One region of the Mesorhizobium montanum genome, then DNA from elsewhere that is predicted to be linked to it. Evidence: riboswitches for the same ligand, from Rfam matches in the RefSeq annotation. Region 1 holds a riboswitch; each other region holds the start of a gene.
What was found. Region 1 has a riboswitch for cobalamin ahead of bluB (5,6-dimethylbenzimidazole synthase). Riboswitches for the same ligand answer to the same signal wherever they lie in the genome.
Positions count from the first base shown of each region.

Region 2: another riboswitch for cobalamin. It lies ahead of RFM68_RS05945 (DUF1636 family protein); the one in region 1 lies ahead of bluB (5,6-dimethylbenzimidazole synthase).
Region 3: another riboswitch for cobalamin. It lies ahead of RFM68_RS29160 (CbtB domain-containing protein); the one in region 1 lies ahead of bluB (5,6-dimethylbenzimidazole synthase).

Region 1 covers NZ_JAVIJF010000005.1:934-6,917, reverse strand. The annotation lists gene dxs (1-deoxy-D-xylulose-5-phosphate synthase) at 1-1,389, opposite strand, end outside; gene RFM68_RS07935 (pirin family protein) at 1,454-2,374, opposite strand; gene RFM68_RS07930 (DUF2277 domain-containing protein) at 2,384-2,650, opposite strand; gene RFM68_RS07925 (exodeoxyribonuclease VII small subunit) at 2,688-2,939, opposite strand; gene RFM68_RS07920 (histone deacetylase family protein) at 2,943-3,869, opposite strand; cobalamin riboswitch at 3,986-4,162, shown strand; gene bluB (5,6-dimethylbenzimidazole synthase) at 4,206-4,937, shown strand; gene RFM68_RS07910 (hypothetical protein) at 4,969-5,952, opposite strand.
Region 2 covers NZ_JAVIJF010000003.1:320,235-326,218, reverse strand. The annotation lists gene RFM68_RS05955 (cobaltochelatase subunit CobN) at 1-518, opposite strand, end outside; gene cobW (cobalamin biosynthesis protein CobW) at 536-1,573, opposite strand; gene RFM68_RS05945 (DUF1636 family protein) at 1,576-2,004, opposite strand; cobalamin riboswitch at 2,046-2,249, opposite strand; gene RFM68_RS05940 (winged helix-turn-helix domain-containing protein) at 2,280-3,479, opposite strand; gene RFM68_RS05935 (NADH-quinone oxidoreductase subunit A) at 3,815-4,180, shown strand; gene RFM68_RS05930 (NuoB/complex I 20 kDa subunit family protein) at 4,171-4,752, shown strand; gene RFM68_RS05925 (NADH-quinone oxidoreductase subunit C) at 4,757-5,359, shown strand; gene RFM68_RS05920 (NADH-quinone oxidoreductase subunit D) at 5,435-5,984, shown strand, end outside.
Region 3 covers NZ_JAVIJF010000027.1:78,032-84,015, forward strand. The annotation lists gene RFM68_RS29140 (MFS transporter) at 1-227, opposite strand, end outside; gene RFM68_RS29145 (DUF1259 domain-containing protein) at 267-1,166, opposite strand; gene RFM68_RS29150 (hypothetical protein) at 1,367-1,936, opposite strand; gene RFM68_RS29155 (CbtA family protein) at 2,003-2,743, opposite strand; gene RFM68_RS29160 (CbtB domain-containing protein) at 2,849-3,058, opposite strand; adenosylcobalamin (AdoCbl) riboswitch at 3,059-3,202, opposite strand; gene RFM68_RS29165 (histidine phosphatase family protein) at 3,286-3,855, shown strand; gene RFM68_RS29170 (hypothetical protein) at 4,260-5,252, shown strand; gene RFM68_RS29175 (DUF2272 domain-containing protein) at 5,314-5,984, shown strand, end outside.

The sequences.
Region 1 (5,984 bases):
CAGCGTGGCCAGGAAGGTCGTGTCGAAAGCGCCGCAATGGGTGGCGCCGTCGGCGCCGACGAAGCCGGCGCGGTCGATCGGGAAGCGCACCGGCAGTTTCTGGATCGCGACGTCATGCACGACCTGGTCGTAGGCGCGCTGCAGGAAGGTGGAATAGATGGCGGCGAAGGGTTTGTAGCCTTCGGTGGCGAGGCCGGCGGCAAAAGTCACCGCATGCTGCTCGGCAATGCCGACATCGAAGGTGCGGGATGGAAACACCTCGCCGAAGAGGTCGAGGCCGGTGCCGCCCGGCATAGCGGCGGTGATGGCGACGATGCGATCGTCTTCGCGCGCTTCCTGGATCAGGCTTTCGGCGAAGACCTTGGTGTAGGCGGGCGCATTGGCCGGCGCCTTGGCCTGCGCGCCGGTGATGACATCGAATTTGTTGACGCCGTGATATTTGTCGGCCGCAGCTTCCGCCGGCGCATAGCCCTTGCCCTTCTGGGTCACGACATGGATCAGCACCGGGCCGTCGCCATGGTCGCGGACATTCCTCAGCACCGGGATGAGATGCTCGAGATTGTGCCCGTCGATGGGGCCGATATGATAGAAGCCGAGCTCCTCGAACAAGGTGCCGCCGGTGACATAGCCGCGCGCATGCTCGACCGCGCGGGTGATGGCACGGTCGGCGCGCTTGCCGAGATAGGATGTCAGCTTCTTGCCGAAATCGCGCAGGCCCAGATAGGCCTTGCCGGAGGCGAGCCTGGCCAGATAGGCGCTCATGGCGCCGGTCGGCGGCGCGATCGACATGTCGTTGTCGTTGAGGATGACGATCAGCCGGGCATCGAGCGCGCCGGCATTGTTCAGCGCCTCGAAAGCCATGCCGGCCGACATCGAGCCATCTCCGATGACGGCAATGACATTGTTGTGGGCGCCCGAAAGCTCGCGGGCCATCGCCATGCCGAGGCCCGCCGAAATCGATGTCGAGGAGTGCGCCGCGCCGAACGGATCGTATTCGCTCTCGGCCCTCCGGGTGAAGCCGGACAAGCCGCCTTCCTGGCGCAGGGTGCGGATACGGTCGCGGCGACCGGTCAGGATCTTGTGCGGATAAGCCTGGTGGCCGACGTCCCAGATCAGCCGGTCTGCCGGCGTGTTGAAGACATAATGCAGGGCAACCGTCAACTCGACCACGCCGAGGCCGGCGCCGAGATGGCCGCCGGTCTGCGATACGGCGTCGATGAGCTCGGCGCGGAGTTCCGCGGCAAGCTGAGGCAGCGCGACGTCATCAAGCGTCCGCAGGTCCGCTGGAATGCGGACCTTGTCGAGCAGCGGCGTGTCTGGCTTCACTCGGGGCGCGTCCTGCCTCAATTGATCGAACTCGGCGCTACCAGCAAATTGCGCCGTAATCATGCGCGGGCATAGGCCGCCGGCGGGCGAATGTAAATGCGCGTCAGTGACACGCAGCCGTGCCGCCCTAGCCTTCCGGCAACGGAATGAACTCTTCCTCATCACCAGGAACGATATCGAAGCGGCCTGTCTTCCATTCCTGCTTGGCCTGTTCGATCCGCTCTTTCGAGGACGAGACGAAATTCCACCAGATATAGCGCTTGGAGCCCAGCGAAGCGCCACCGAACAGCATGAAATGCGCGCCGCGCTCGGAGGAAACGATGATTTCCTCGCCCGGCTTGAACACCAGAAGCCGCTCGGCCGGAAACATATCGCCGGCGATCGAGACTTCGCCTTCCAGCGTGTAGACGGCGCGCTCCTCGGCATCGCCCGGAATTTTCACGCTGGCGCCCGCCGCCAGTCTGAGATCGGCATAAAGCGTGTCCGAAGCGGTCGCGACGGGCGAGCGCAGCCCCGAGAACTCGCCGATGACGATGCGGCCGCTCACGCCCTCGGCATCGATCTCGGGCAGGCGCGTCACCGCAGTGTTCGCGAACACCGGGGCAATTTCCTCCTTGCCGTCCGGCAGCGCCAGCCAGGTCTGCAGGCCGGAAACCGACATCGGTGCGCCGCGCAGTTCCTGCGGCGTGCGCTCGGAATGAACGATGCCACGCCCGGCGGTCATCAAATTCACGTCGCCCGGCGCGATCACCATTTCGGTGCCGAGCGAGTCGCGATGCCTGATCTTGCCATCGAAAAGGTAGGTGACGGTGGACAGCCCGATATGCGGATGCGGGCGCACGTCGAGCGCATGGCCGGCGCGCAGAATGGCTGGGCCCATGCGGTCGAAGAAGATGAACGGCCCGACCAGCCGTCGCTTGGCCGTCGGCAGGGCGCGCCGAACCTCGAAGCCGCCAATATCCTTCGCGTTCGGAACGACCATCAGCTCGATCTGATCGCAGGCAAAGGCATCGCCGGGTTCAGGATCGTTTCCCGGAAAGAAGCTCATGACGGTTCCTCAGGCGAAACGGAGCGCCGACCTGGCCTTCGCCTTGGCAGCTTCTTCCTCGCGATTGCGCGGCTCCTGCGCGGTCTCGAGCGAATCGATGAGCTCGCGCGCGATAGCTGCGATCGCCTCGACCGCGTGGTGGAAGGCATGCTCGTTGCGCTTGGAAGGCTTGGTCGAGCCGCTCAGCTTGCGCACGAATTGAAGCGCGGCATCATGCACTTCATCATTGGTCGCCGGCGGCTCGAAATTGGCCAGAGTCTTGATGTTGCGGCACATGGCTTGAACTCCTTTGTCTGCCCCCTACCCGCTTCACTCACTCGGCGTCGAGCGGCTCGGTTCCCGCTGGCTTGCCGTCGCGCGACAGCCTGATCTTCTCGACCTTGTCCTCGGCCGCTTTCAGCAGCCGGTCGCAATGGGCCTTCAGTGCCTCGCCACGCTCGTAGATCCTGATCGACTGGTCGAGCGGGACATCGCCGCGCTCCAGATCATCGACGATCTTCTCCAGCGCATCGAGCGCCTGTTCGAAGCTCATCGCCTTGACGTCCTCATTGCCTTCCACTGCCATACCCTATCCCTTCATCAGCCGCCCGACATGGGCGGCGACTGAAAATGCCAGTCCCTGCAGATCGTAGCCGCCTTCCAGCAGGCTGACGAGCCTGTTGCCGCTGTGGCGGCCGGCGCGTTCCATCAACTGGCCGGTCGCCCAGTCGAAATCATCCTCGGTCAGGTTGATCTCGGCGAGCGGGTCGCGGTGGTGCGCGTCGAATCCGGCGGAAATAATGATCAGGTCCGGCGCGAACGCGTCGATCGAGGGCAGCACGCGTGACAGGAACGCGTCGCGGAACAAATCGGTGCCGGTCTGCGGCGCAAGCGGTGCATTGACTATATTGCCGGCGCCGGTTTCGGTCTTCGCGCCAGTGCCCGGATAAAGCGGCATCTGATGCGTCGAGCAATAGAGCACCGACGGGTCGTCCCAGAAAATGTCCTGCGTGCCGTTGCCGTGATGGACGTCCCAGTCGACGATGGCGACGCGCTCGGCCTGATGCTTCTTTTGCGCGTAGCGGGCGGCGATCGCCGCCGTGTTGAACAAGCAGAAACCCATAGCCGTGGTCTTTTCGGCATGGTGGCCGGGCGGGCGGGCGGCGACGAAGACGTTGGCGGCACGGCCTTCGAAGACATCGTCGACGGCAGCGTTGGCGCCGCCGATCGCCGTCACCACGGCCTGCCAACTCTTCGGGCTGGCGCTGGTGTCGGCATCGATCGAGACGATGCCGCTCTGAGGGATCGCCGCGCGGACACGCTCGACGAAGTCCTCGGGGTGAGCGTAAAGGATAGTGGCCTCGTCGCCTTCGGGCGCCTTGACACGTTCGAGCGTCGAAAAAGCCTCGTCGTCCAGCACGCGCTCGATGGCGCGCAGACGGTCGGGCCGCTCGGGGTGGCCGGGCGGCGTGATGTGTTCGAGAAAGATCGGGTGCGTGTAGAGACGGGTGGCCATGGCGCCTAATCTAGGCACCCGCGGCGTGGATGACCATGTTTGAGAAGCCGAATGGCTGGGGAAAATTGCGCCAAGCCATGTCGCTCGCGCCATTGGCGCGGCCCAAGCTTCGCGGTAAGGTCGGGTCGCTGCCTGGTGCCCGCGCCGCGGGAGAATCGGGAACACGGTTGAACTCCGTGGCGTGCCCAACGCTGTGAGGGGGACCGCGCCGGCAAAAGCCACTGTCGATGACGGGAAGGCGCCGGAGCGGGATGATCCCGAGCCAGAAGACCGGCCTGGCAGACATGGTTACCCGCTTGGTCAGGCGGGCGACTGCTTGTCGCAAGGGGAAAAGCGATGACGGCAGCAGCGATCGCCGCGAGCGGCGATGACTTTGACCAATTGGCGCGGGACGCGGTCTACCGGGCGATGTTCACCAGGCGTGACGTGCGCAGCCACTTCACGGCCGACGATCTGGACGATGCCGTGCTGGCGCGGCTGCTCACCGCGGCGCATCACGCGCCATCGGTCGGCTTTATGCAGCCGTGGAACTTCATCGTCATCCGCGATGCGGCAAGGCGGCGGCAGGTGCGCGATCTGTTCCTCGCCGCGCGCGAGCAGGAACTGCCCGCAATCGAGGCGGAACGGCAGGCGCTCTACCGTAAGCTGAAGCTCGAAGGCATCTGCGAAAGCGCGCTCAATCTTTGCATCACCTGCGACCGGCAGCGTTCGAAAGACTCGCCGCTCGGGCGCTTGCACAATCCGGAAATGGACCTCTACAGCACCGTCTGCGCGGTACAGAATTTCTGGCTGGCGGCGCGCGCCGAAGGGGTCGGGGTCGGCTGGGTTAGCATCATCGAGACGGAGGCGCTGAAGCAGCTTCTCTCGATCCCGGAGCACGTCACGCCGATCGCCTATCTGTGCGTCGGCCGCGTCTCGGCATTCGCGCCGAGGCCGGATCTCGAAGCGCATGGCTGGGGCAAGCGCCTGCCATTGCCCGAACTGGTGATGAGCGAGACTTTCCGCGGCGCCGGCGAGGCACCGCTCAAATCGGCGATCGCAAGGCTTGGCGGCGCGCAGAAGCCGTGATCAGTCGGTCTTCGTGCGCAGGGGCCGCCGATCAAGCGGCCCGGGGCGTATCCCAGCGCGAGCCGCCGCCGAAGGAGCCTAGCGCCTTGTCGCGCAGTTCCCTGAACTTGGACGAGGCCTCGGCCAGCCGGTGGTCCCATTCGGGGTTGGGCACCTGGCCCTCGATCGCATCGAAATAGACCTGCATCAGCGAGGCGATCGCAAAAGGCTCGATGAAGGCGGCTTTGAAGGCCCAGGCAAAGACGATGGCCAGCACGAAGGCCCAGCCGGCAAGCTGACCCGGCATGACCCACAGGATGGCGGCCGCCGGAGCCAGCATCAAAAGGAAGATGACGAAGGACACGCCCCACATGATCACCGCCAGCCAGACGGCGTTCTTGACCATGTGCTTGCCGTTCTGCGCGTAGAGCACGACGCCTTGCCGGGCGGTTTCGAAAGGCGAGTTCGAATTGATGCGGATGTTGTAGCCGAGGATGATCTCATCGACATAGGTCAGCGACAGGCGGATCACCGTGTTGATGAAGCTGACCAGCCCGCTCAGGCCCGGAATGGGCAGGAAGGCGGCGATGCCGCCGATCAGGCCGGTGATGGCGCGTATGGCGCCCTTGACCAGCTGGTCGACGACGAAAAGGATATTGGCCTCGGCGAAACGCTGGGTGACCACTTCCTTCGCATAGGCGATCTGGCCCTGGCCGTCGGGGACGTCGTGGCCGTCGATCAGATGCACCATGACGGCGATATGGCCGGCCTTCAGTACGTAGAGGATGTATTCGCGGATCCAGTAGACGGCGATCGAGACGACTCCGAAGCCGACCACGCCGCCCCAGAGCGCAAAGGACACCGGGCCGTCGGGGTCGGTCGAGATGTGACCGGCGCCGTAGCCGACGCTGGCGCCCGTGCCGGTCGCCATGATGTAGGCGACCGTGATGCCGAAATAGACGATCATGCGAAAGACGATGAACGGCCAGGTGCGCATCATGATGGACACCGACCTGGCGATGCTGAAGTCCCACATGGCCCGACTCTCCCGCCCCTCGCGCATGACCC
Region 2 (5,984 bases), on a different contig from region 1:
CTGACCGGGTCGGTTACGCCCGCCTCAGCCCCCGCAAGCACCGCCAGTCTTTGCACCAGCGCGCTCATGTTTGCCGGGCCGCCTTCGCGGAAATAGCCGAGCAAGGCGTTGAGTTCGCCGCGTGGCAGGGTCGAGCCTTCGATCAGGCGCTGATCCTCGTCATGGCTTTCGCCGGGCAGCAGCGCCAGTTTTATGCCGCGCTTGCGCGCCACCGCCGCGAGCTGGTCGCAGCCGTAGCGCCACCAGTCATAGCCGCCCAGGATGCGGACGAGGACGACCCTGGCGTGGCGGGCGACGCTGTCGATCCACAGGTCCACCGACATCGGGTGGCGAAGGTCGCGCAAGGCGGCCAGCCGCATCGACGGCAGCCGCTCCGCGTCCGCCTTCCAGGCCGCGGCAAGGCCGGCCAGATCGCTGTCGGTGAAGGACAGGGCCACGACATCCGCAGGCGTCTGCCTGAGGTCGATCGGCTCGGCGAGATCGTCGAGCGAGGCGGATGTGGTGGTGAGGATATGCATCGCGTTTCGTGTTGGCCTCAGCCGGCAAGGATACGCTCGACCGCCGGGCGGTTCAGCCCCTTGAGACCGATGACGACGAGCCGCGAGCGGCGGTCGTCCTCCGCCGTCCAGGCGCGGTCATAGTAGTGGTTGACGCGGGGGCCGACGGCTTGCAGCAGAAGCCGCATCGGCTTGCCGCCGACCTCGACGAAACCTTTGACGCGCAGCACGTTTTCCTGCTCGGCGGCGAGGGCGACGCGCTTTGCCAGGTCGTCCGGATTGGCGACCGACGGGATGTCGATGACGAAGGAGTCGAAATCGTCATGCTCATGGTCGAGCTCGTCGTCGTGGTGGGTCTTGCGGTTCTCGATGTCGTCCTCGACGGCAAGGCCGAGGCCGAGCAGCACCGAGGGGTCGACCTTGCCATGGGTGGTCGGCACGACCTTGACGGCACGCGCGACATGCTCGCCGATGACGGCATTGGCGCGGGCCGAGCCGGCCGCATCCATCAGGTCGCTCTTCGACAGGATGATCAGGTCGGCGCAGGCGATCTGGTCCTCGAACACCTCTTCGACCGGATCGTCATGGTCGAGCGAGCCGTCCGCCGCGCGCTGCGCCTGCAGGGCATCCATGTCGGAGGCGACGCGACCGTCGGCCAGCGCCGGCCCGTCGACCACTGCGATCACGCCGTCGACGGTGACGCGGCTCTTCACCGTCGGCCACTGGAAGGCCTGGACGAGCGGCTTCGGCAGAGCGAGGCCGGACGTCTCGATCAGGATGTGGTCGACCTTCGGCGTGCGCGACAGAATCTGGTCGAGCGCAGGCACGAAGTCGTCGGCGACGGTGCAGCAGATGCAGCCATTGGCAAGCTCGACGATGTTTTCTTCCGGGCAAGAATCGACGCCGCAGCCCTTGAGGATATCGCCGTCGATGCCGACATCGCCGAACTCGTTGACGATGATCGCCAGCCGCTTGCCCTTGGCGTTTTCGATGAGGTTGCGGATCAGCGTCGTCTTGCCGGCGCCGAGGAAGCCGGTGACGACGGTGCAGGGAACACGGGAAACGGAAGCGCTCATGGTCAGTCCTTCAGCATGTCGAGGGGAGGGATGCGGGCAACAAGGCCGCGCTTGAGGGAATCGGGCCGGCCGCGCCATGGGATCAGGCCGTCGGCCGAGGTGGCGAAGAGTTTCGCGCCGGCGACGAGATCGGCGCCGCTGGCGGTATTCAGGTCACCGAAAACGTAGCTCCAGCAACCATCGCGCAGAAGTGCCGCGCTCAGGCGGCGCTTGCAATTGCCGAGGCATTCGACCGTCCGGACCCGGAGACCTTCGCCGGAAGCAGCCTGGCGCGTGTCCTCGGCAAGCAATGCACCGGCGCGCGGATGCGCGTCTGAACCGATTTCGTTACGGCAGGACGAGCAAACGATGATCGTGACGTCCGCCAGCGCGTCATCGCGCTCGGACGAAATGTCCGCGATATTAGTCGGGAAACTGCCGTTGCGATCCAAAAACCAGGCTCCTTGCCCGGAAAACCCGCCGGGCGAACGGATACTTAAAGTCTCAGACGGCAGGTCTCCTGGCTCGCGGGTCGTCGCCTTGAATGCCGCCTTCCCGGGGAATATCCCAGTGGTTTTCGGCCAAGGCTCGTCGCTTACAGTTGCGGGGACAGCCGCGGATTTGGGTTTTGGCCCGCACCGCATTCCCTCTTGGCTCCTCCCTTTGCCGGGAGAAGACCGTCTGGGTCAGGATTTAGGCTTACGGCTATGCGCCTGTCAACGCGCGGCTACGACACCTTGATGTCGGCCAGCGCCGGCCCGAGGTCGCCGGCCGGCGTCACGTCGATCGCCTCCAGGCCGAGCCAACCTTGCATCTGCTTCAGCTCGTCGAAGAGCTGGGCGGTCGTTTCCGGCGGAGCGCCGGTCTCGGCATAGGCTGCGTGGACGCGCAGCACGCTGGCCGGGCGGTCGGCTCTCAGATCGACGCGGGCGACGATCCGGTCGCCGAGCAGGAATGGCAGCACGTAGTAGCCGTATTGGCGTTTTTCGGCTGGCGTGTAGATCTCGATACGATAGCGGAAATCGAAGAGCTTTTCTGTCCGAGTGCGCTCGAAGACGACCGGATCGAAGGGCGCAAGCAGGGCGCGGGCCTCTATCCGGCGCGGAAAACGGGCGTCTTTGTGCAGATAGGCGGTCTTGTCCCAGCCTTCGACCCGCACCGGCAGCAATTCGCCCGCTTCGACCAGTTCCTCGATGCGGTCCTTTGTGTCGCCCGGCGCCAGGCGGAAATAGTCGCGCAGGTCGCCATAGGTGGCGATGCCATGGGCGCGAGCCGAGGTGCGCAGCAGTTCGCGATGCGCGTCCTCTACCGAGGGTACAGGCAGATCGAGCACTGCCTGCGGCAAAACGCGCCCGGGCAGGTCGTAATAGCGCTCGAAGCCGCGCCGATAGGCGGTGGTGATGCGTCCGGCCCAGAACAGCCATTCGAAAGCGTGCTTGGCCTCGCTCCAGCCCCACCAGCCGCCATTGCCCTTATGGCCCTCGATGTCGGAGGCGGCGATCGGTCCGCGCTCGGCGACTTGCCCGTAAATCTCGTCGATCATCGCTTTGCGTTCACGGCCCCATTTCGCCAGGCCGAGATACATCTCGCCGCCTTGCTCGGCGCGCTGCATGCGCCAGCGCATCAGGGGATAGGTCTCGACGGGCAGGAAGGACGCCTCATGCGCCCAGTATTCGAAAACTGCCCGCTTGCGGGTGACCGCGGCGTTGTCGAGCAGCGCAAGCGGGTAGGGGCCAAGGCGCGAATAGAGCGGCATGTAATGGGCGCGCACCACGGCGCTGACGGAATCGATCTGCAGCAGGCCGGTTCGCGAAAGCACACGCGCGAGGTGCCGGCGATCCGGAACTCCTCCGGGCCGAGGGTCGTTAAAACCCTGGGCGCCCAGCGCAATGCGCCTGGCCATGGCAAGCGAGATTTTCTCCTTCATCAAGGTGCCCTTGCCCCGATCATTTGTCGGACTTTTAGCCTGTGATTCCGGCCATGCTAGCAGGCAAATGGCGGGAGACGTGTCAGGAGAGAAAAGTGGAGTTAAATGTGAAGGAAATCAAACAGGAGCGGATCGGACCAGTTTCTTCCGATATGGCGTCCAGGGCCGCGAATTGAACAAGGTTTGACTTGCGTCACCGAAACCGCTGCGCTAACCCTCGCCGCGTTGCAGCATGGGCTCCCTTAAAACGGTTCAGCGGTTAATCTGTCACGCTTCCGCATTAGAGTTCGTTGCTGTAATCAAAGTGAACTGCCCCGCCGAAGGAAAGTCGCCGCATGAGCGCACTCCTAAGTTCATATCTGCCCATCGTCCTGTTCATCGCCGTGGCGATGGTCGTTGGTTTGGCGCTCCTCGTCGCCCCCTTCCTGGTGGCCTATCGCAATCCCGATCCGGAAAAGCTTTCCGCCTATGAATGCGGGTTCAACTCGTTCGACGACGCCCGCATGAAATTCGACATCCGCTTCTATCTGGTGTCGATCCTGTTCATCATCTTCGATCTCGAGGTCGCCTTCCTGTTCCCGTGGGCGGTGTCCTTCTCGAAGCTCGGTATGCTCGGCTTCTGGTCGATGATGGTGTTTCTGGCGGTGCTGACCATCGGCTTTGCCTATGAATGGAAAAAAGGAGCGCTGGAATGGGATTGAACGACAGTTCAGGCACCCTCGTCGCGCCGAAACCCAAGGGCATCATCGACCCCAACACCGGCAGACCGGTGGGGGAGGACGATCCCTTCTTCCTCGAAATCAACAATGAGCTGGCCGACAAGGGCTTCCTTGTCACCTCGACCGAAGCGCTGATCACCTGGGCGCGCAGCGGCTCGCTGATGTTCATGACCTTCGGCCTCGCCTGCTGCGCGGTCGAGATGATCCACACCTCGATGCCGCGCTATGACTCGGAGCGTTTCGGTGTCGCGCCGCGCGCGTCCCCGCGCCAGTCCGACATCATGATCGTCGCCGGCACGCTGACCAACAAGATGGCGCCGGCGCTGCGCAAGGTCTACGACCAGATGCCGGAGCCGCGCTACGTCATCTCGATGGGCTCCTGCGCCAATGGCGGCGGCTACTATCACTATTCCTATTCGGTGGTGCGCGGCTGCGATCGCGTCGTGCCGGTCGACATCTATGTGCCCGGCTGCCCGCCGAGCGCGGAAGCGCTGCTCTACGGCATTCTCCTTCTGCAGAAGAAGATCCGCCGCACCGGCACGATCGAACGGTGAGCCGATGACCCAGCCGCTGAACGAACTCTCCACCTATCTCGGCGAGAAGCTCTCCGGCCGCATCGGCGAAGCGGTGCTTGCCTATGGCGAGCTGACCGTTCCCGTCGATCCCGGCAATCTGATCGAAGTGGCGACTTTCCTGCACGACGATCCACGCTGCCAGTTCATCTCGATCATTGACGTTTGTGGCGCCGATTATCCGTCGCGGGCCAGGCGCTTCGACGTCGTCTACCACCTTCTGTCGCCAAAGCAGAATGTCCGCATCCGCCTCAAGGTCCAGGCCGACGAGGAAACGCTGGTGCCGTCGCTGACCGGCGTCTATCCGGGCGCCGACTGGTTCGAGCGCGAAACCTACGACCTCTATGGTGTGCTGTTCACCGGTCACCCGGATCTGCGCCGCATCCTTACCGACTACGGTTTCGAGGGTCACCCGCTGCGCAAGGATTTCCCGCTGACCGGCTTTGTCGAGGTTCGTTACGACGACGAGGCCAAGCGGGTCATCTACGAGCCGGTCGAGCTCAAGCAGGAATTTAGAAACTTTGACTTTTTGAGCCCGTGGGAGGGAACGGATTACGTTCTTCCCGGGGACGAAAAAGCGAAGCAGTGAATGGAGGCTGGTGCGGCCCAATGACTATTCACCATTCACTATTCACCATTCACTTGGTGCACGAGCAACACGTTCATGGCTGAAACCTCCGTCCGTAATTTTAACATCAACTTTGGGCCTCAACACCCTGCAGCACACGGTGTTTTGCGCCTGGTTCTGGAGCTCGACGGCGAGGTGGTCGACCGCGTCGATCCGCATATTGGGCTCTTGCATCGCGGCACCGAAAAGCTGATCGAGCACAAGACCTATCTGCAGGCCGTGCCTTATCTCGACCGGCTCGACTATTGCGCGCCGATGAACCAGGAGCACGCCTTTGCTTTGGCGGCCGAGCGTCTGCTCGGCATCGAGGTGCCGAAGCGCGGCCAGCTGATCCGCGTGCTCTATGCCGAACTCGGCCGCATCATGTCGCATATCCTCAACGTGACGACGCAGGCGCTGGACATCGGCGCGCTGACGCCGCCCTTGTGGGGTTTTGTCGAACGCGAAAAGCTGATGGTGTTCTATGAGCGCGCCTCCGGCTCGCGCATGCATGCGGCCTATTTCCGGCCGGGCGGCGTGCACCAGGACCTGCCGCAGAAGCTGGTCGAGGACATCGGCAAATGGATCGATCCGTTCTTGAAGTCGA
Region 3 (5,984 bases), on a different contig from region 1:
ACCGCCAGGAACCCGATGCCGAGCGTCAATAGCGCCGAACCCAGGAGGGCAACGGTCGCGACGACACCGATCTCGAGCGGCCCGAGTCCGATCGCCGCCAGATATACGGGCAGGAGCACGGCGGCAAAGCCGTCGCCAAAATCCCTGAGGGCCCGCGCCGCGTATATGTCCGCAGCGCGGCCGCCGTTCCTTTCGTGGCTTGGCTGCTCGGCACCGCCCGGGCCAATATAGCTCCCTTCGGAGTTTTGAAGGGATTGTGTCAAAGGTCAGCTGCCCGTCCTTAGGTGCACTTGATCGAGCGCGAGTTTCAGCCCCTTGGCCAACTTGCCAACGTCGTCATTTGCCCAGAAATGCATGAAGAACAGCCGGGGTTGGTCGTCGAGCATGTGGTTGTGCACGGCAGTCACCTCTATCCCGCTTTCGCGTAAGGCTCGTAACACCGGATTCACTTCAGAGGCGATCAGAACGAAGTCGCCGGTGATCGCGGCCTTGCCACTGCCGGTGGGCTGGAAGTTGATGGCAATCGCAGAGCCCATTGCGTCCGGCACCTCCATTCCATCGTCCTTGACGGTCTCCGCGCGCGGGATGCTGACCTGATAGACCCCGCCATTGACCTTGCCCTTGCGGCCAAGCGCCTGGTCGATGATCGACGTATCGAGATCAATCGCCTTCGAAGCAGCGGTGGCGCTCGCCGGCGCCTCGGAAAGCGGCGTCGCACTCTCCTGCAAGGCCGAATGCAGCGCAGCGGCCAACTTTTCCGGATCGCCATGCCCCAGGACGTGCATGTACATCGTCTCCGGCTGGGCCCTCCGCAGGTGGTTGTGGAGCGCCGTGATCTCGATGCCGCTTTCAATCAGTTTCATCATCACGGGGCTGATCTCTGGTTCGGTCAACACGAGATCGCCCATCACCATGACGTCGTGATCGCCCATGGCTTTGAATGCGAGCCACGAGCCGAGCGCCAAGGCCGGTTTGAGTTCCACGCCGTCGACAGTGACTTTCAGGTTGGAACGAGGCAGCCCGACCCGGTAGACGCCCCCTGATACCTCTGTGCCGGATTTCCCGAGTGCCTGCGCGACCGCCTTCCAGTCAGGCGCAGCCAGGGAAGGCTGGGCAAGTCCGAGGGAAGCCGCAAACGCGAGACCAGCTACGATTTTCGCATGCATGATTTGCTCCTGTGCTCAGCCCCAGGTGCCCAATTGGAAAACGTCTGCCGTTCCGAAATGCCATTGCGCTCGCGGAATTGTGATAGGCACTCCGCCCGCTTTGTCGCCGATGGCGAAGCTTTCGGAGACGAACATGATTGGCGATTGTGGGTCCGTACGTCGGATGGAGGGCGACCCTTACGCCGGCCGGTTGCTGCCTGTCAGGCGACGCGTTTGCGCGGTGCGCCGGAGATCGACCTGCCGGCGGCGATCATGGCGGCAACTGTCGCAACGAGCACCGCCAGGCTCGGCATGTGGAAGAAGATGTCCCGCCAGCGCGGCTCGATGACCGCGCCGGTGCTGAAACTCTCGCCGCTGAACTGGCACAGGATCCAGGACGCGCCGCTGCGCACCATGTCGGCGTCGATGTCTGAGATCAGCGCCTTCGCCTCGCGCGCGGCTGACGGCATCGTCGCCATATAGGTGAGCAGCGCCTTGGCGGTGGCGAGATAGGCGTGGCTGCATTCGTTGAAAGGGCTCTCTTCGTCGCCGAGGCTTCCCGGCATCAGGCCCCACAGGCAGTAGGTGTATTGCAGGTTGCCGTGATTGTAGAGCCGCCGGAAGGTCGGATCGGTCACGGTCTGGCGCTGGGCGAGGTCGAGGATGTCGCCGCGATAGCGCGCGATCACCGCCATCTGGCCGTGGGTCAGGCTGGGGATCTGGATGCCGGGGGGAGGCGGGACCGACGACCAGCTATGCGTTTCGGCTGGTGCCGCCGCAATTATGATCACCAGGGCGGTCGCCAAAAAGAAATTGGCCGCCAGGGTGTAGAACCGTGGCCGCCAACGCATCGTATGTCAGGCGTAACGGCGTGCCGGGCCGCGCTGGTCGCGCACCGCGACCACGCGCTCGGCTACCGCGCCGAAGCCGAGTCCGACGACGGTCCACAGCACCAGCTGGATGCCGAGCGACGCGACGCGGAATTGCCACAGCACGGTCGCCGAGAAGTTTTCCGGCACCTCGTTGATGTCGGGAAGTGCTGCCTTCACCAGCGCGAAGACGACGAGGAAGGCGAGTGCCCCGACGATTGAGGCGTTCCAGGCGCCAAGCCGGTTCCACAGCCGCTGCGCCAGGCCCACCGCCGCCACCATCGCCGCGATCGAGATGACGATCATGATGAAGAACAGCTCGGTGCGGTAGCCGATGGTCTCGGCATTGCCGACCGCGGGCGGGTTCGCCGGGTATTTGAGGCCGGGCACCACGATCACGGCAAGGAAGCCAAGCAGCGCCAGCAGCGCCGAAGTGCCGCGCGGGCCGAGCGAGCCCAGCCGGCCATAGGCATAAGCAAAGACCAGCGAGAACAGCCCGCCGAGGGCGGCGCCATAGACCAGCACGCCGGTCGCCAGGCCAATGCCCGCCTGCGTGGCGCGGCTGACCATCTCAGGCTCCGGCGCCTCGCCGGCGGCCTGGGCCTGCTGTTCCTCGAAGGCGATCGCCCTGTCGACCTGCGGCTCGCCATAGATGCGGGCAAAGGCGAATGCCAGAATCCCCGCGACCAGCCCGACAAGCATGCCGCGCAGCAAAAGTTTTCCGACCATGTTCAAAACCCCTTTGGAGCAATTCCGGGAAACTGCGTAGCGGTTTTTCCGTCCGGAACTGCGCAAGACCAAAACTTAGGGCGGCTCAGCGTTCGCTGAACCGTACTAGTGGCAGGGGAAGCCGAGCAGGTGGCGGCCGTCATGCACGAACTCGTGCACATAGCTGCCGCGGATCAGCGACGTGGCGCCTTCTTCCGCGCCGACGAAATAGATCGCCAGCATCAGCAGCAGCCCGCCGAGGATGGCCCAGGGCAGAAGCTCGCGGACCGGAATTGCAACCGGACCGTAGCTGGGGGCGAAAGTGGTGTCGGACATATTGACCTCCCGTGGGATACTGCGTCCCGTTGATCGAACAATGCTGCGGAATAAGGCCTGACTTTCGGCTGGTGCCGATCACAGTGGCGCGACCGTGCCGGACTCGCACCGGCTTCCAATCCCGTATAGCGCTAAAACACTTGTCAGCACTTCGTTCGCCTGTCAACGACATGTAATGGCGGCACGGCTTCGTGAGGCCTATTTTTCGCTGGGCCACGGAGTTTTTCATGCTTGCCCGCCTGACGATGATCGCAAGCGGTGCGACGCCCGGCATGCGCAAGGGCCGCTTTCCGAAGGACGAGGCGCCGGAGCCGCGGGTTCTTGAGCGTGCGGGCGCGCTGGCCGCTTCGCTGCGCCGCGCCGATCGCGTCTGGACAAGTCCGGCGCTTGCCGCGCGGCGGACGGCCGAGGCGCTTGGCCTTGACGCCACGGTCGAGCCGCTGCTTGCCGAGCAGGATTTCGCGCGTTGGGCCGGCAAAAGCTTCGAGGAGGTGCAGGCCGGGGATCCGGAAGGCATGGCGGCCTGGTTTTCCGATCCGGACGCAGCACCCCATGGCGGCGAATCGCTTGCCGCCGTCGCCCGGCGCGGCGCCGCGCTCATGGAGCGCCTGGCCGGCGAGAGCGGCCACACCGTCGCGCTCACCCATGCCGTGCCGATCCGCGCCGCCATGCTGCATCTGCTGGGCGCGCCGCTCTCCTCGGTCTGGAAGATCGACGTCGAGCCGCTGTCGCTCACCGAGTTTCGCAGCGACGGCCGCCGCTGGGTGCTGCATGCGAGCGGGATCACGGCCAGCTGATCCCAAGTCGAGCCTGGGCTTGGCCGAGCAGTTTGCGGCGAAGTGTGAAATGCTTCTCAGTTCGCAATACGGCCCTGCTGTAATCTCGCGCCTGAGGGAGCGCGCGCAAGACGCCGTACGTTCAAGGCGGGAATATTCGCCGGCGCCACGCGGCCGGGCGGCTTCGCAATCCGGCGGCCTGCTGTCGCGTTAGTTGCGGCATTCCGATCGAACGGGCAGAAACAGCTGACGGAATTACAGTCGACGAAGGCGACCGGGATTAGCCTATAGTTTTTCCTGAAGCCCTAGGTTATGCTTATTGAGGAGGACAATAATATAATAGTTTGCCGGGGGGCCGATCTGTGAAGCGTTTCCTTTGGATTCATTCGCTTTTTATTGTTTTTCTAGCTGTGCTGCAGGGTTGCATGGCGGATCCGACAAAACATTATGTCGGTATTCCGCCGGTCATCGACGCGGCAAGCGTCGAGCAATCCAGCGGCCGCATCAACCGCATCATGAACGCCTTGGCGCGCGATACCGGCGGCGGCACCTATTACGACTTGACCGAGGCCGGGTTCAACTATGTCGACGATCGCTGCATGGAGTATTTCAGCGAGCTTTTCTATCTGAACAGACGCCGTGAAGCGACCAAGGCCGGCCTCAACGCCTTCAGCCAGACCACCAACGCCATTCTGGCCGCTTCGGGCGCCTCGTCGCTATCGATGGCCGCCGTCACGCAAGCCTTCGGACTGGCCTCCAACCTGACCGACATCGCCGCGGGCACCTATCTCTACCAGCTGCCGCCAGCCACGACGCTGACCTTCGTGCGCAAATTGCAGGGCGCCTATCGCGACGCGGTTGCCGCCAAGGCCAGCCAGATCAACACGTCGACCGCCTCCTATCATCTGATCCAGGATTATCTGTCTTTGTGTCTGCCGCCGGTGATCGAGGCGAAGCTCGTCGAGCATGTCGCGGACGCGGCGGCGACCCCGGTCAAGGGCGGCTCGATCTCGAACATCGAGATCGACGTCAGGACCAATTCGCCGCTACCGCGCAAGCCGGAAATCATCCAGGAGGTGAGGGCACCCGCCAAGCCCCCAGTCAAGCCTGTGGTGGAGCAGACCAATACGATCGGGTCCTTTGAGCGGACGCTCACCCATGTTCGTGTAGCAAGCATCCAGCGCGCCCTCTGCGTCTCGCCGGCCGATGGTGTCCTCAACGACGCCACGCGAACGGCGGTCGACGAATTCTTCCGCGGCGTGCAGCAAGGCGCCAGTGGCGTCACCTATCCCAGCGCAAGTCAGAATGGCATCCGCAGCGTGCACGACGCGATGCTGCTGAAAGCGGAAAAGAGAATCGGAACCTGCATCCCGTCTCGCGACACCAGCGCCTTTGAAATCGGCAGAAAGTTTATGTGACCGGCTTCGCGCCGATCGCCTGAAATCCAAGACACGACACGCATTCCACGGGGGAACACGCATGGCTGTCATGATCGACTCGCGCACGCTGGCCGGCAAGCCGGTGGGTAATTTGGCAGGCCCGTCACTGGGCATATTCGTGAAAACGGGTGCCAAGGTGGAGGTCCTGAGCGAGCTGCCGCCGGACTTCATCGAAATCAAGGTGCTGGATATGGCTGGACAGCCAACCGGCTGGGTCACCGACGACGCTGTCGACAAGAATGCCGGCGAGTTGCCGCCGGTCGATGGCGCCACACTGGCAAGCGTCGCTGTCACCCATGCCGATGCGTTTGGCGTCAACGGCCACTTTCTCATTGCCTATGCGCATATGCGAAGCGGATTCAAGCCGAGCGGCTTTCCCGGCGGCGAGCAGGGGCCATTCGGCCTCAGCGCCGTGGAATGGGCCTATTACGGCGCCCGCGACGATCTCGGCATCGAGCTTCCCGCCGAGGCGCTGAACGAATGGCGCTCGCAGAGCCTGGTGTCCGCGGCGCGCCTGATGGTCGTGCAAAATATGCTGACCGAAGCCGCCGGCCGTGCGCCGAGCTGGGCGGAGGTCGCGCTGGCTCTGATGTGCGGACCGGCTGCGGTTGCCGCCGCCATCAAGGCGCCGGCAAGCAAGGTCACCGATCTCGTGGCCGCGGACGCCGCCGGCGTCGACGCTGCCAGCATCGCGGCGCGGTTTTCCGAATT